2 regions of the Neobacillus sp. NPDC093127 genome follow, and region 2 is predicted to be linked to the other one. Evidence: a T-box and tRNA genes for the amino acid it is inferred to sense, from the RefSeq annotation. Region 2 holds a T-box; the other holds one or more tRNA genes.
The links. The T-box of region 2 lies ahead of ACIQCO_RS13485 (valine--tRNA ligase). A T-box ahead of a tRNA ligase gene usually reads a tRNA of that ligase, here a tRNA-Val.
Positions count from the first base shown of each region.

Region 1: it has a tRNA-Val gene. The T-box ahead of ACIQCO_RS13485 (valine--tRNA ligase) is inferred to sense a tRNA for this amino acid. The anticodon was not compared.

Region 1 covers NZ_JBIVOP010000006.1:39,448-47,244, reverse strand. The annotation lists gene ACIQCO_RS10160 (YjcZ family sporulation protein) at 1-37, shown strand, start outside; gene spoVIF (sporulation-specific transcription regulator SpoVIF) at 171-425, shown strand; gene ACIQCO_RS10150 (UvrD-helicase domain-containing protein) at 450-2,750, opposite strand; gene ACIQCO_RS10145 (GNAT family N-acetyltransferase) at 2,874-3,302, opposite strand; gene ACIQCO_RS10140 (YjcG family protein) at 3,309-3,821, opposite strand; gene ACIQCO_RS10135 (alpha/beta hydrolase) at 3,962-4,684, opposite strand; gene ACIQCO_RS10130 (hypothetical protein) at 4,794-5,018, opposite strand; tRNA gene ACIQCO_RS10125 (tRNA-Val) at 5,208-5,279, shown strand; gene ACIQCO_RS10120 (flavin reductase family protein) at 5,441-6,049, shown strand; gene ACIQCO_RS10115 (endonuclease III domain-containing protein) at 6,154-6,795, opposite strand; gene ACIQCO_RS10110 (DNA-3-methyladenine glycosylase family protein) at 7,281-7,797, opposite strand, start outside.
Region 2 covers NZ_JBIVOP010000008.1:179,725-187,521, reverse strand. The annotation lists gene spoVID (stage VI sporulation protein D) at 1-134, shown strand, start outside; gene ysxE (spore coat protein YsxE) at 227-1,267, shown strand; gene ACIQCO_RS13490 (hypothetical protein) at 1,284-1,475, opposite strand; T-box leader at 1,635-1,874, shown strand; gene ACIQCO_RS13485 (valine--tRNA ligase) at 2,032-4,674, shown strand; gene ACIQCO_RS13480 (bifunctional folylpolyglutamate synthase/dihydrofolate synthase) at 4,933-6,255, shown strand; gene ACIQCO_RS13475 (sensor domain-containing diguanylate cyclase) at 6,364-7,797, shown strand, end outside.

The DNA.
Region 1 (7,797 bases), on a different contig from region 2:
CATCCTTCTAATCATTGTTGGTGCAAGCTTCTTTTAATAAATAATAAGCTTGTTTCAGCTGGAAGGGGGTGGCTCAAAAAAGTGGCCAGCCCCTTTCTTGTTCCTGCAATCACCTTTTTATCCTTCCTTCATACAATAAAGTAGTTTATGAAGGAGTGTGATTTTTGAAAATGGATAATGGATTCTTTAAAAACATAGAAAAGAAAACTGGCGTTAATATGAAAGATATCTTTGATTTAGCAAATTCGTTGCAAAATGCTAATTTTAAAGATGAAAAAACGGTCCGTAATGTGATTAGAAGAGTTTCCCAAATTGCTAATAAACCGGTAAGTAAAGAAATGGAAGAGCAAATTGTTAAATCGATCATTAATGACGGCAAGCAGCTTGACTTCAATACAATTGCCAAAATGATGAATAAAAAGTAAAAGAAGAAGACCAACTCCTTTGTATTAGGAATCGGTCTTCTTCTTTTTATTTAGCGGAGCTAAAAACCGTGACTGATTTGCTTTTTTTCCTCGCCTTTGTTGAGGTACTGAGATAAAAAGCTGGTCCCGCGCGCGTGTCATCGCAACGTAAAATAATCTCCGCTCCTCTTCAAGAGCAGTAAAATCACCGTTTCGATGCGCTTCTAAGGCAAAGTCATGTGGCAGGCTGCCATCGACAGTCCCGATTATATAAACGGTTTTATATTCAAGCCCTTTAGCCCGATGAATGGTGCTTAGGCTGATTGCATCTGTAAAATGCTTGCTTAGATTCTTTATTTCTTTGTTCATTGCTGACATATGCTCGGAATGTGCCAGCAATGACTCGATGGTTTCAAAGCTTTTTGCGGCCACTTTTAGGTCCTTAAGGTCATCCGATCCTTTTTCGAGCTTGCTTGTTTCGTTACCTCGCTTCTTGAGAAAATCTAGAAAACCAATGTCTTTTTCAATCTTCTCTATCGCTATTAGCGGAGACAAATGCTTTAATCCCCTAATAAGCGTCACAGCCTTTTTTAATTTTTTTTCTTGAAAAGCATGTGCCGTTTTTAAGTGTGATAGGGCTTCAAGAAAACTACAGTCATTCAGGATACTCTGTGCTTTTATTTCTTTCAGTACCGCTTGCTTTAAAAATAAGAATGGCAGGATATCGGATAATGCCTGCGGGTCATCTTCATTCAAGCTTACCTTTAGAAATGATAAGGCACTTCTAACAATATAACGCTGATAAAAGCTTTCAGCATCTTGATCGATTTTAAAAGGAAGATTGGAACTGGCTAAGCGCTCAAAAATGGCACGTGAGCCGGCGTTAGTCCGATAAAGAATCGCGAAGTCTGAGGGATTCTCCCCGTTAGAAATTCGTTCCTGGATATCTGTGACAATCATCGTTGCTTCTTCCTCTTCATCATAGGGGAAGAATAAGAGCGGAAGGGAGGCTGATGAAAATTGTGCCTTCATTCGCTTCATTCTTCTTACTTTATTGGCAGCAATCATTTGATTAGATGCGGCAACAATTTCATGGGAAGAACGGTAATTATGTTCAAGAATGACCAATTTGGCAGCTGGAAAGTCTTTTTCAAATTCCAGCAAATAGCTTGGGTCACTGCCCCGGAACGAATAAATCGCTTGATCATCATCGCCGACTGCACAAACATTTTTATGCTTTCCTGATAGAAGTTTGATGAGCTCATATTGTACCTTGTTTACGTCCTGAAACTCATCGATTAAAAAATATTGAAAGCGGTCCTGATATTGTGCAAGCAGGGCAGGTGAAGAGTTCAACAGCTGATAACAGCCAAGCAGCATGTCATCAAAGTCAAAAAGACCTTCTCGTTGCTTATATACCTCATATTTTTTATATAAAAATACTGCTTTTTCTTCCCACTCAGATGCGGGTCTTACTTCGTTTGGCATGAGGAGGGAATTTTTCCAAAACCCAATTTGCTGTAGCGCTAGGTCAAAGGCAAATTCCTTTTCAGATAAGTCAAGCTCTTTACCAGCTTCTTTAAGGATTTTATCCCGCTGCCATTCTTTTTTTAATAATTTGTTAGCAGACCAATTGGCTCCATCATGAAACATAAGTATCCGATAAAAAATACTGTGAAACGTACCCGTAACAAGTTGATTGATTTTTTCTCGTTTCATTTGTGGATAGGAGAGCAAACGATCCTTCATTTCAGCGGCCGCTTTTGATGTGAAGGTAACGAGCATAATCGAACGGGGATCAATCTGATTAACATTAATCATAACGGCTGTTCGTACGGTTAACACTCGTGTTTTACCGCTCCCCGCACCGGCAAGGACTAATACCGAGCCATCTGTATCCAGGACAGCAGCTGATTGGCTTCCATCCAGGACAACTCCGCTTTCTGCTAGTTCTATGAGATAGGGCGGTCGTTTTTGCTGACTTCTTTCTGTTACCTGTTCAAATGGAATCGTGTATTCAATCGTTTTTGATGGTCTGAATAGTTCTACACTTTTGGTGGTCTCAGTAATCGTTCTGCCTTTTGGCAGTTTAAATCCATTCTGCTCGTTAAACCCCGCTGACTCCTCGGGAACTATGATTACAGCAGGCACTGGGCAATGTTTTTCAGGTGCATGAGTATGAAAAAAATAAGGCCGCTCGTGAATTCCCAGAAACAATCGAACCTTTTGGGTGCACACGGGGCAGTGGAGTTCACCATTTTTTCCAGCAAGAAAGATTTTTTGATATTGTTCTCTTGCCAAGTTGTCAAGAACAATATTTTGCTGATGGTAGATAGCTGTTTTCATATATTTAAACCTCTATTTCACTAAATAAGACATGTTCAATCATAACAAAACCAGCCGGTATCTGAAAGTGTTTTTATCCAGGCAGATAAAAAGCACTTGCCATGTAAAGGGCAAGTGCTTCATTTAAGTTATGATTTCTTTAATCATTGTTTTATGGGGAATTCCTGCATCCAAAAACTCCTCTGAGGCGACCACATATCCAAGACCTGCATAGAAGGGAATAGCTTGGGTCTGGGCATTTAGCTTTAATTTCTGTAACGCAAGTGACTGTGCGTGGTTCTCGATTGCATTCATTATCGACTTCCCGGCTCCCGTCTTTCTTGCTTCTCTTAATACACAGATGCGTTCAACTTTACCGTACCCATCCACTACACGGAATCTGCCAGCACCGATAGGAGCATCTTCTAGATACAGGACAAAATGATCGGCATTATCTTCGTATTGATCGATTTCCTCTTCAAGGGGGACGTTTTGCTCCTCCACGAAAACAATTTTTCTTATTGAAAAAGCATCTTCAAGCTCTTTTTGATTTTCTACAACCTTTACTTTCACGTAATCCTATTCCTTTCCAAGACGAAATGTTTCATAAACGGTCCAAGAACCATTTTCTAATTGATATAGAAGGTGGAAGCGGTCAATTGTTTCTTCATGATCAAGTTTGGTCATACTTAGTGAACCAAAGACATCTGAGTGCTCGTCATTGGAAAGCTTTTGACCAATCGTAATATGCGGAACAAAGGCATAATCTGGGTTTTGTTCGCTAAATTCTTGATTAACTTCGGAATGTAGAGCTACAAGTTCTTCCGTTTTGTCTACTTTGAAATAGATAACATTATTTACAGGCTGAAACGAGCTGATTTTGGAAGTCTTTAATGAGAATGGATTCGTATTTCTAGCGATTTGCCGTAATTTGTCTGCTAAATCCTTCGCATCCTCTTCTGTTGCTTCAAAGGCATTCTTTAAAGTGAGGTGTGGAGGAATTAGGGCATAATGCGGATCATAGCGTTTACGATAAGAATTCACCAAGTCTTGAAGCTTTTTTGACGGGAAAATAACAACTCCAAATTTCATAGGTTTACCTCCGTTTATATAAAATTATTTTCTTGGAAAACCAATACTCATAAAAAGCCTTCCTGTTATTATAGCAAATTTTCAAAATATATTAAATAACTTAAATCACTCTTATGTAACTTGTGACTATAGTTGTAAGCCTAAAATAACATTTTAAGCGCCCTTCTTATATCTGGCTGCCAGTATGTCCAGGTATGATTTCCGTTAAATTCTTCATAAAAATAGGTAAAAGGTTTTTCTGAAATCACTTTTGAAAGTTCGCGGTTTGGGCTAAGGAAATCACTCACTTTTCCGTTAGTCATATGTACTTCCGTTTCTTGATTGCCAATGACATGATAAATTTCTAAAAGCTGCGCTTCAGAAAAGCATTTTACTAACTCCATTACTTGGTCGTCGACATAAGGCGATTGCAGCAGCACTTTTCCAAATGTGTGCGGGTATTGAATCGCCGTCATTAATGAGACGGTTGCGGCAAGCGAATCGCCAATAAGTGCCCTAGTCGAACCCATATGATAAGTAGGATACTCTCTATCAAGAAAAGGAACTAATTCATGGGCAAGGAAACGAATGTATTTTGGGTTCTGTACTCCTTCAGGATGGTATTTCCTGCGCCGGTCCTCCACATCCTTATAGGGTACCCCAACAATGATTAAATTTTCAATTTCCCTTTCAGAAAGAAACTCATCTGCTACACGGCCAATTCGGCCAAGCTGGAAATAATCGCGGCCATCCTGGGCGATTAACAGCGAGTATTTATATAACGGCGAGAAGTTTGCAGGCAGATAAACAAGGAGCTGCATTTCTTCACCAAGCTCAACGCTTTGAAAGGTAAGTTCTTTAATCGTGCCTTTTGGAAACTCCATACGACAAAACCCCCAATATTTCGATTAATACAACTGCATTTTATCATATCTTAATTAGAAAAGCTTTTACCAATTGGAAGGGAGGTTGGGGGAATCAGAAAATAGGGGTTTAGTGAAGGTATCGCCTTTTTGAAAGGGTTTCGGGCATTATGGATAAAATGTTTGCCCGCTTAAAGGTGCGGACTTGTTTTCGAAGCAGACAATAGGCACGAATATATTCCTCATTCACTTCCATCACAATCAATTTCCGCTGTGATATCTCATGGTTTTTGGCAAGATAAATCATTTCTAATGGCATTTTTTCTTCGATCGAACGGATAAAAAGCCCATCCATGCTAATTCCTCCTTTCTTTTTTATAATATTATTATATCCGAACATTCGTTCTTTATTCGAGTGAAATTGAAATGTATGTTCTGGTTATTTTTCTTGCTTTAAACTTTCACACTTCAACTATGCAAGATAATAAAACTATTGACATTCTCGGGAATTTAAATATAATTAGAAATGTAATTAATTTAATATGACTTGTTAGCTCAGTGGGAGAGCACTTCCTTGACAGGGAAGGGGTCGTGGGTTCGAATCCCTCACAGGTCATCGAAAATCCTGATATCTAAATGATGTTAGGATTTTTTTAATTCTAGTATTCATGGCGACAGGCACTGTTCGATTGATTTATATTCTAAAAACCATATAGGGAATTGTATAATGAATCATAAAGAAGAGGGAGTTGAAGAACCATGAGGAAAAGTGAATCAATGCTTTCGATTGACCCATCAAAGAATACTGCGATTGAAAATTATAAATTGATGATTGGGAGTGTTATTCCCAGGCCAATTGCATTTGTGACCTCGTTAGCAAGTGATGGTACCTTAAATGCTGCTCCGTTTAGCTACTTCAATATTGCCTCATCAAAACCGCCGATGATTTCGATAGCGGTATTAAGAAAGGAAACGGGTCAAAAGGATACCGCACGCAACATTGTGGGTCTTAAGGAATTTGTCGTTCATATTGTCGATGAAGGGATTATTGCACAAGTGAATGAAACAGCGGCAAGCCTCCCGCCTGACCAAAGTGAAATGGAACTAACAAATTTCACAGAAGTTGAGAGTACAAAGATTTCGGTACCAGGAATAAAAGAGGCAAAGATTCGGATGGAGTGTGTATTAGAGCATCACGTAATTTTAGGCGATGAAGATGCGCCCAGCAGTGACCTAATCATAGGAAGAGTGATTCAATTTCATTTTGATAAGGAAATTTATGAAAATGGAAAAATCAATCAAATTGGTTTAGCTGCCGTCAGCCGGCTTGCAGGACATAATTATGCAAAAATTGGTGAGGTTTTTGAAATTATTAGGCCGAAATAAGTGCCCGCACGGTAAATGAAAGAACTTTTCATTGCCCGAAATAAGAAAAACAGCTTCCCCACGGTCAATGAAAAGTTCTTAGAGATAAAATGGAGAAATATATCCTAGTCCAGTCTTCGATCACATATACCAAATAACGGGCAGCTATCACATATAGGCGTAGCTTTACAAAACTCCTTCGCATGTTTCACAATAAGGGCGTGGAATTCATTATATAGCGCCAAGTCCCTTGGTAGTTCTTTTTCAACTTGTTTTCTAAAGGTGTCATATGATGCTGGCATATTAAAGCCTAGACGATGGAAAATTCGCCTCGAATATGCGTCAACTACAAAGATTGGCGTGTCAAAGGCATAAAGCAAGATGACGTCAGCTGTTTCAGGACCGATACCCTTGATGCTTAATAACTCAATGCGCAGTTGATGTTTGTCTACTTTTTTTATCAAATCGATGTCATATTCATAGGATTTAAACCATTCCATATAGTACTTGATCCGACTAGCCTTTATATTGAAAAAGCCGCTTGGCCTGATGAGTTGGGCAAGCTCATCAATCGATAACTTGTCTATTGCTTCAGGTTTCAAAAACGGCTTTAGATTATCTAGGGCCTTGTCGACATTGCGCCAGCTTGTATTTTGAACAAGTATGGAGCCCATCATCATTTCAAACGGTGTCTCCGCTGGCCACCAGCCTTGAGGGCCGTAGTGTTCGTATAATTTGTTGTAAATTAATTGATATTCGTGCTTCATTTTTCACCGATTCACTTTCTATTTCGTTTTCTGTACCAAGAGCGACCAAAAGATTCTAGAATTATTCTACTTGGATGTTTCCGTGGATTTTGGCCCCATGCGTTGATGTAGAAAGGTTCTAATGGACAAAACCTCATGAATCCGGATAGAAATGTCCAATAGAGGAGTTCTAATGGACAAAACCTCATGAATCCGGATAGAAATGTCCAATAGAGGAGTTCTAATGGACAAAACTCCACGAATCCGGATGAAAACGTCCAATAGAAGCCTTTTACTTAGTGTTTTTTGGATATTAATTGGAAATCATCCGAATTTGAATGATTTTATACGCAATTTCCTCTACTTAAGACATAACTTCGTTCACTTACTACCTATTTTTCAAAACTTACGACATTTACTGGATAACTATTGGTAATTCGTCTGACTTAAGAGACTTTATGGGAAAATTCCTCCTTATCCGTCTGAAATTTTTAATTTTCCTATTTTTAGTAAAGAACCCGCCATAAATAAAACGTGGCATATGCTTGCCAGCCCTCCCATCTTACTGAAAGCTTTAAAAGCTCTTCCTTTGCAGGCTTTTTCTCTGAACGGGTCAGATGTTTGATGGCGTTATGCAGCCCGACATCATCAATCGGATAAGCTGAGGTATATCGCAAACAGCGCATTAACACATAATTCGCTGTCCAAGGACCAATCCCGCGAATCTTGATTAAACTCTTTTCAGCTTCTTTAAGGCTACCCATCCTCAATAATTTTTCCTTCGATAATTCTCCGCTGGCCATCAGTTGGGCAATGCCAATAATATATTCACTTTTTTTCAAAGTCATTTTAATTTCTGCTAGATCTGCAGGTGTTAATTGAGCGATTTCATCGAAGGAAGGAAACATCCAATACTTCTTGCCATTCCACTCGATTGAATCGCCAAATTTTTCAACAAATTGTCTTTTTAACGTGTAGGCGAACGGTAAGTTTATCTGCTGCCCTAAGACTCCCCAGCAGAGG
Region 2 (7,797 bases):
ATACCCTTGATGGACTGGCCGACCGTTATGACGTAACGGTTCCAAACCTTCTTCGGGTTAATAATCTGGAACTCAATCAGGATGTTTATGAGGGTCAGGTATTATACATTCCAGCGACGCTTGCGAAAAAATAACTTTTAAGAAAAGAAGTTGAGCGGGTTTCTTCAACCTGCTCACCTTCCATTTTTGTAACACTTCTGGCCTTTTTAAGGAGAGTAGAATTCTGATGAGTGAAATGAATCGCCTAGAAGCAATTCATCCTATTTTAAAAGATTATCTTGTTGAGCCCTATTTTGTCGAAGATTACGGCGGTGTCCAAAAGATTTATTCCAATAAAGGAACGTTTGCCCTGAAAAAAATTGCGCCGACAATCGGTACGGATTTCATTCGCCACGTTCATCTGCTTTACCAGAAGGGCTTTAATCGGATTGTCCCAATTTATCCGACAATGGACGGCAGGTATGCAGTCCTACACGAGAATAATCTCTATTATCTGATGCCATGGATGTCAAATGATTATAAGGAAGACCGCGAGCATAAAAATCAGCAGTTATTCCGGGAATTAGCCCGACTTCATACGCTTTCCGCCAAAGAAATCACGGTGAGCAACGAAGAACGAACAGAGCACTATGAAAAGACGATAGAGCAAATGGATAAACATCAGGAATTCCTCGATGGCTTCATCGATGAATGTGAAAAAAAGACGTATATGTCGCCATTCGAATTGTTATATTGCATGTATTATACCGAAATAAGCCAGGCACTGCGCTTTTCGAAGGCTAAATTTGAAGAGTGGTATGAAAAGACGAAAGAAATTGAAAAAGCCCGTATGGTCATTACCCACGGGAAATTATCGTCTGAGCATTTTTTATTTGATGATCGCGGGTACGGTTTTTTTATCAATTTTGAAAATGCCCGATACGGTTCACCTATTCATGATCTCCTGCCGTACTTATCACGCTCCCTAAATACGAGCCTAAAACGAAGTGATACGGCCCTTGACTGGGTCTATCATTACTATAAATACTTTCCATTTAAAGAAGATGAGAAATTATTATTCTACAGCTATTTAGCCTACCCGATTCCAGTGATCCAGGTCGCAGAAAGCTACTTTCGAAAACAACGTCCAAGGAATGAGCTGAAATTTGTCCGCAACCTCCAGCAGCATTACTGGCATTTGAAAAATTCAGAGTATGTCGTCATGCGCATGACGGAAATTGAAGCCCAACAGCAAATGAAAGAAGGAGCCCAGCAGCAGAGTGATTAACTGCATAATGGGCTCCTTAAATAATTTCGAAATAGATGGTAATGGCGATAACGATAAAGAATGATAATAATAAAACATCAAAGACGGTTGGTAAAAACATCGTTCGAATGAATTGAAAGATAATAAAAGGCAGAATCAATTGTCCGCAAAATCTCCGAAACGTTCTAAACCAGGGACGGTGTTTATATTTTTGAAAATTTCCCCTCACTTAAAAACCTCCCTTTTCAAATCAGGCATTTGTTTATATATATTCTAAACATTTGTAAATTCCCCTGAAAAATCACATATAGTATAAATTAAAAGAAATTTGGTCATCATGATTGACGTCAAGCCTTATTTTTCGTAGTATAACTATATAATTTAATTAGCGTAAGCAAAGACAGGGAAGAGTACGACGTCAGCCTGCTTCAAGAGAGGGAAATCATTAGCTGAAAGATTTCCTAAGAGGAACGGTCGGAAGGTCACCCATGAGCTTCTTCTGCGAACGGATGTCACAAATCCTATTAGTTGAAGACGGATCAAATCCGTTATCCTTTTTTAAGAGCCAATCATCTTTCTTGATTGGAAAAAAGGTGGTACCGCGAAGCAAACTCCATTCGTCCTTTTATGACGAGTGGGGTTTTTTGTTTTTTAGTGGAAAAGGAGCGGAGCGCCGCAAAAATGAGTCAGTTTAACAAATTTAGAACAATTATTAAATTTTTCATTGTAAAGGTGTTGAATGGCTCTGCTCGCACCACCTTTATTATTAGAAGGAGGAAGTAAAGATGGAAACAAAAGAACTAACGATGCCAACTAAATACGATCCGCAATCGATTGAAAAAGGGCGCTATGATTGGTGGCTCCAAGGTAAGTTTTTTGAAGCAAAAGATGATGAGGGCAAACAGCCGTACACCATCGTAATCCCGCCGCCGAATGTAACCGGAAAACTTCATTTAGGTCATGCGTGGGATACAACCCTGCAGGATATAATCACCAGGATGAAACGGATGCAGGGCTATGACGTTCTTTGGCTCCCCGGAATGGATCACGCCGGAATCGCTACCCAGGCAAAGGTTGAAGGAAAACTGCGCAGTGAAGGAAAAAACCGTTACGACCTAGGAAGAGAGAAATTCGTGGAGGAAACGTGGAAGTGGAAGGAAGAATATGCTTCCCACATCCGGGCGCAGTGGTCAAAGCTGGGTTTAGGGCTCGACTACAGCCGTGAGCGTTTCACCCTTGATGAAGGATTATCTGATGCCGTTCGCGAGGTTTTTGTAACCCTTTATAAAAAAGGTCTGATTTACCGCGGCGAGTATATTATTAACTGGGATCCGTCGACAAAAACAGCTCTATCTGATATCGAAGTAATCTACAAAGACGTTCAAGGTGCTTTCTATCATATGAAATATCCGCTGGCAGACGGCTCTGGTTTCATTGAAATCGCCACAACCCGTCCAGAGACGATGCTTGGCGATTCAGCTGTTGCTGTTCATCCGGAAGATGACCGCTACAAGCATTTAATCGGGAAAACCGTTATTCTCCCAATCGTTGGCCGCGAAATCCCAATCGTTGGAGACGATTATGTTGATATGGAATTTGGTTCAGGTGCTGTTAAAATCACGCCGGCCCATGACCCGAACGATTTTGAAATCGGCAACCGTCATAATCTTGAGCGCATTCTTGTGATGAACGAAGACGGCTCGATGAATGAAAAGGCAGGTATATATCAAGGCTTAGCCCGTTTTGAGTGCCGTAAGCAAATTGTCAAAGACCTGCAAGAATTAGGCGTTCTATTCAAAATTGAAGACCATTTGCATTCTGTTGGCCACTCTGAACGAAGCGGCGCTGTTGTTGAACCGTACCTTTCTACCCAATGGTTCGTAAAAATGCAGCCGCTTGCCGATGAAGCCATTGCCCTTCAAGCAAAAGAAAATAAAGTAAATTTCGTTCCAGATCGTTTTGAAAAAACATACTTGCGCTGGATGGAAAATATCCGCGATTGGTGTATTTCGAGACAGCTTTGGTGGGGCCATCGCATCCCTGCTTGGTATCACAAAGAAACAGGTGAAGTACACGTTGATCATGAGCCGCCTGCAGACATCGAAAATTGGGAACAGGACAATGATGTGTTAGATACATGGTTCAGTTCAGCACTTTGGCCTTTTTCAACAATGGGCTGGCCAAACAAAGAAGCAGCAGATTTTAAACGCTACTTCCCAACAGGCGCACTTGTTACTGGCTACGATATCATTTTCTTCTGGGTTTCGAGAATGATTTTCCAAAGCATTGAGTTTACAGGCGAACGTCCATTTAAAGATGTTCTGATCCATGGTCTCGTTCGTGACGAGCAGGGGCGCAAGATGAGTAAATCACTTGGCAATGGTGTTGACCCAATGGATGTCATCGATAAATATGGGGCGGATGCCTTACGATATTTCCTATCAACAGGAAGCTCACCAGGTCAGGATTTACGTTATAGCACCGAAAAGGTAGAAGCAACTTGGAATTTTGCCAATAAAATTTGGAATGCCTCCCGTTTCGCGTTAATGAATATGGATGGTATGACATATGAGGAAATTGATTTCAGCGGTGAAAAGTCTGTAGCCGATAAGTGGATTTTAACTCGCTTAAATGAAACCATTGAGCATGTGACGAAACTTTCAGAGCGCTATGAATTTGGCGAAGTAGGCCGTGCCCTTTATAACTTTATCTGGGATGATTTCTGTGATTGGTATATTGAAATGGCGAAGCTTCCATTATATGGTGAAGATGAAGCAGCCAAGAAAACGACCCGTTCGATTCTTGCTTATGTGTTAGACAATACGATGCGTTTATTACATCCGTTCATGCCATTCATCACCGAGGAAATTTGGCAGAACCTGCCGCACGAAGGCGTGTCGATTATTGAAGCGAAATGGCCGGAAGTAAATCCAGCGTTTTCTGATGACGAAGCAGCCGGTGAAATGAAGCTGCTGATGGAGATGATCCGGTCTGTACGGAATATCCGTGCTGAAGTAAACACACCAATGAGCAAGAAAATCAAAATGCTCGTGAAAGCAAAGGATGAACAGGTTCTGAAAGCTGTCGAAAACAACCGCAGCTATATCGAACGCTTCTGTAACCCGGAGGAATTACAAATGGGGACAGACGTCCAATCGCCGGAAAAAGCGATGACCGCCGTTTTAACCGGCTTAGAAATCTTTCTTCCACTCGAAGGCTTGATTAACATCGACGAAGAAATTGCCCGGCTTGAAAAAGAATACGAGCGATTAAATAAAGAAGTAGACAGGGTTCAAAAGAAATTAAGCAATCAAGGCTTCATGAAGAAAGCACCAGAGAGTGTTGTTGCGGAAGAACGTGCCAAGGAAAAGGACTATTCCGAAAAGAGAAGCATTGTTGAAGCACGGATTAAAGAATTAAGAGGATAAACAGAAAGATTGAGGCGAATCCAGCATGGATTCGTCTCGCCTTTATGAAAATCTTTTGAAAAAACGATCAAAACTCCGTCGGTACGGTTCATTTTCACAGGTGACTGTCATTTTTCTGCGGTTTTCTGTAGTTTAACAGGGAATTTACAACTTTTATCGGCGATTTTTTGAAGTTTATCAGCGAATTTGCATGTTTTATCAGCGAATTTCCAACTTTTATCAGCGAATCAATAAATATAACGGAAGGGGCGGTACTAAATGTTTTCAACCTATAAAGAAGCCCTGGAATGGATTCATGCTCGCTTACGGCTAGGCATTAAACCAGGATTAAAACGAATGGAATGGATGATGTCCAGGCTTGGCAATCCAGAAACAAAGATAAACACAGTCCATATCGGCGGAACAAATGGAAAAGGCTCAACGGTTACTTTTCTACGTTCGATTCACGAAGCCGCAGGCTATACAGTTGGAACCTTTACCTCGCCATATATCGAGCAGTTTAACGAGCGTATAAGTGTGAACGGAAAACCGATTACCGATGAGGAATTGCTAAAGCTTGCCAATGTCATTCGTCCATTGGCGGATGAATTAGAGGAAACAGAGCTTGGCGGTCCAACTGAATTCGAAGTCATTACCGCAATGGCATTTGATTACTTTGCCAACAACAGCAAGGTGGACATCGTTATTTTTGAGGTAGGTTTAGGCGGGCGGTTCGATTCAACCAATATCCTTCATCCGCTAGCTTCGATTATCACCAATATTGGTCTTGATCATACAAACATCCTCGGTAACACCTACGAGGAAATCGCTTTTGAAAAAGCGGGAATCATTAAGGAAAATACCCCTGTTTTTACCGCCGTCAAACATCCTGGTTCACTTAACGTGATTACCGAGCAGGCGGCTAAAAAGACCGCGCCTATATACCGCTTAAATCAAGAGTTTTCCATAAGCGCTCATGAATCGCTAGAAAATGGGGAATCGTTCACATTACAAACGGAAACACAAACCATGAACGAGCTTAAAATCAGAATGATGGGCCAGCATCAAACAGAAAATGCTGCACTGGCTGTCATGGCAGCCCAATTTTTAACTCAAAAAGGCCTGTTCAACGTTAGCAGCCCAGCCATCCGAGATGGTTTAAAAAAGGCATACTGGCCCGGGCGATTTGAAATTCTCTCGCAAGACCCGCTCGTCATCATTGACGGGGCCCATAATGACGAAGGCGTTACAGCATTAGTCCAAGAGTTATCAACCCGTTACCCGGACCGTCAAATTCAGATTGTGTTTGCGGCCTTAAAGGACAAAAAGCTCGACAAAATGATCGCCAAGCTTGACGCAATTGCCCATCAAATCTCGTTTGTCAGCTTTGATTTTCCCCGTGCCGCAAATGCCGAGGATTTGCTGCAAATCAGCCAATCAGGTAACAAACTGGCGGTCGACAACTGGAAGACCTATTTGTTAGAAGAAATTTATAACCTAGGTGCGAAAGACATGGTAGTAATTACCGGTTCTCTCTATTTTATTTCGGAAGTTAAACCTCATTTATGTAAATATTTGAAAAATAAGACGATTTATCTATGACAAGCCACCTATTATTTGATAAAATTAGATTATCTTGAATTAACGATAAATGATTTCGAAAAAAGGCGGAGCGTCGCCACAACGAATTAGAGGGAGGGGGAGAGTCAGATGCCTGTCAAGCCACAAGTGCAAAGAACGATTTTTCTAGTTTGGTTTTTGCTGGTTCCAGCCGGTTTATGGTTTACCTATACCCATTATCCCCCTCACTTCACCGGCAATTGGGTAGATATTTTGGCGTTTTTACTGTTAACACTAGCTGTTGCGTCGATGCCAATTGTCATCAATGATATGTTTATCTTTCTTATTCAATGGGTGGCACTTGCGACCTTTTTAAAATTCGGCTTATTTGTCGAAATCCTCTTTGCTCAGGCAGCGGTCATTAGTTTACTTGTACGGCTAAGGATCCTGAAAAATGGTCAATTATTTCGTCTGCCGCTGAATTTAATTATGTTCTTTATTGTTTCTTTTGTCAGCGGGATTATTTATTTCTTAATTGGCGGTGAAACGGGTCCTAGCTTGTCTCACGATAGGCATGCACTGATGCTTGCTGTTGTCTATGCCGTGTTAAGTTATCTATTAAATCAAATCATCATATCTTTTAATCTCTTTTTTATTTATAAACGGAAAGAGTCCTATTTTGGCAAAGACTTCTTTGCGGAAACGATTACGACATTAATCACCTTGCCGATTGGGATTATGCTGTACATTTTATACAAACAGGTGGGATTACTAGCAATCTTGTTTGTCGGCATTCCGTTTGTTAGTTTGTCAATAGTGTTTAACCTTTACTATTCAAGTCAGAAGATAAACGAATACTTACAAAAGGCAGCGGAAATAGGACATCAATTAGCCGAACGCCTGAATGTTAACGAGGTCATTCACTTATTTATCCAAAAGCTTAGTGAAATGCTGCCGGTTGACTATGCCTACATCCTTGAGGTGTCAGGAGACGAGCTTAAATTAATTCGCCGGATTGAAAGCGGTGTCGTTATGCCGAATGACATTAAACCATTGAAAAAGAACGAAGGTATTTGCGGCATGGTTTGGGCGAAACGGGAGGCTTTTCTATTCTCTGCAAAAATGGAATGGAGAGGTATTACTACCGGCGATATCCCTAGTGATATCGAAAGTATTCTTTGTGTCCCAATCGTAAGCAGTAAAAAAGTAACGGGAGTATTATTACTGGCGGCAAAGAAGAAGCGCGCCTATGAGAAATTCCAGCATATGATTATCGATATCCTTTGCTCCCATTTTGCCGTTGCGATGGAAAACGCCAAGCATTATGAACAAACCAAAAGGCAAAGTGAACGCTGCGCGTTAACAAAATTATATAATTATCGCTATTTTGAGAACATGTTAAACGAAGAGTTTGAAAAAATGGCTAGTTTTCAACGCCAGATGCTTTCTTTAATCATCCTTGATATCGACCATTTTAAAGAAGTAAACGACACCTATGGCCACCAAAGCGGCAATGAAATCCTTATCGAACTTGCAAACAGAGTGAGCAAGTTAGTCGGCGCACGCGGAACAGTGGCTCGATAC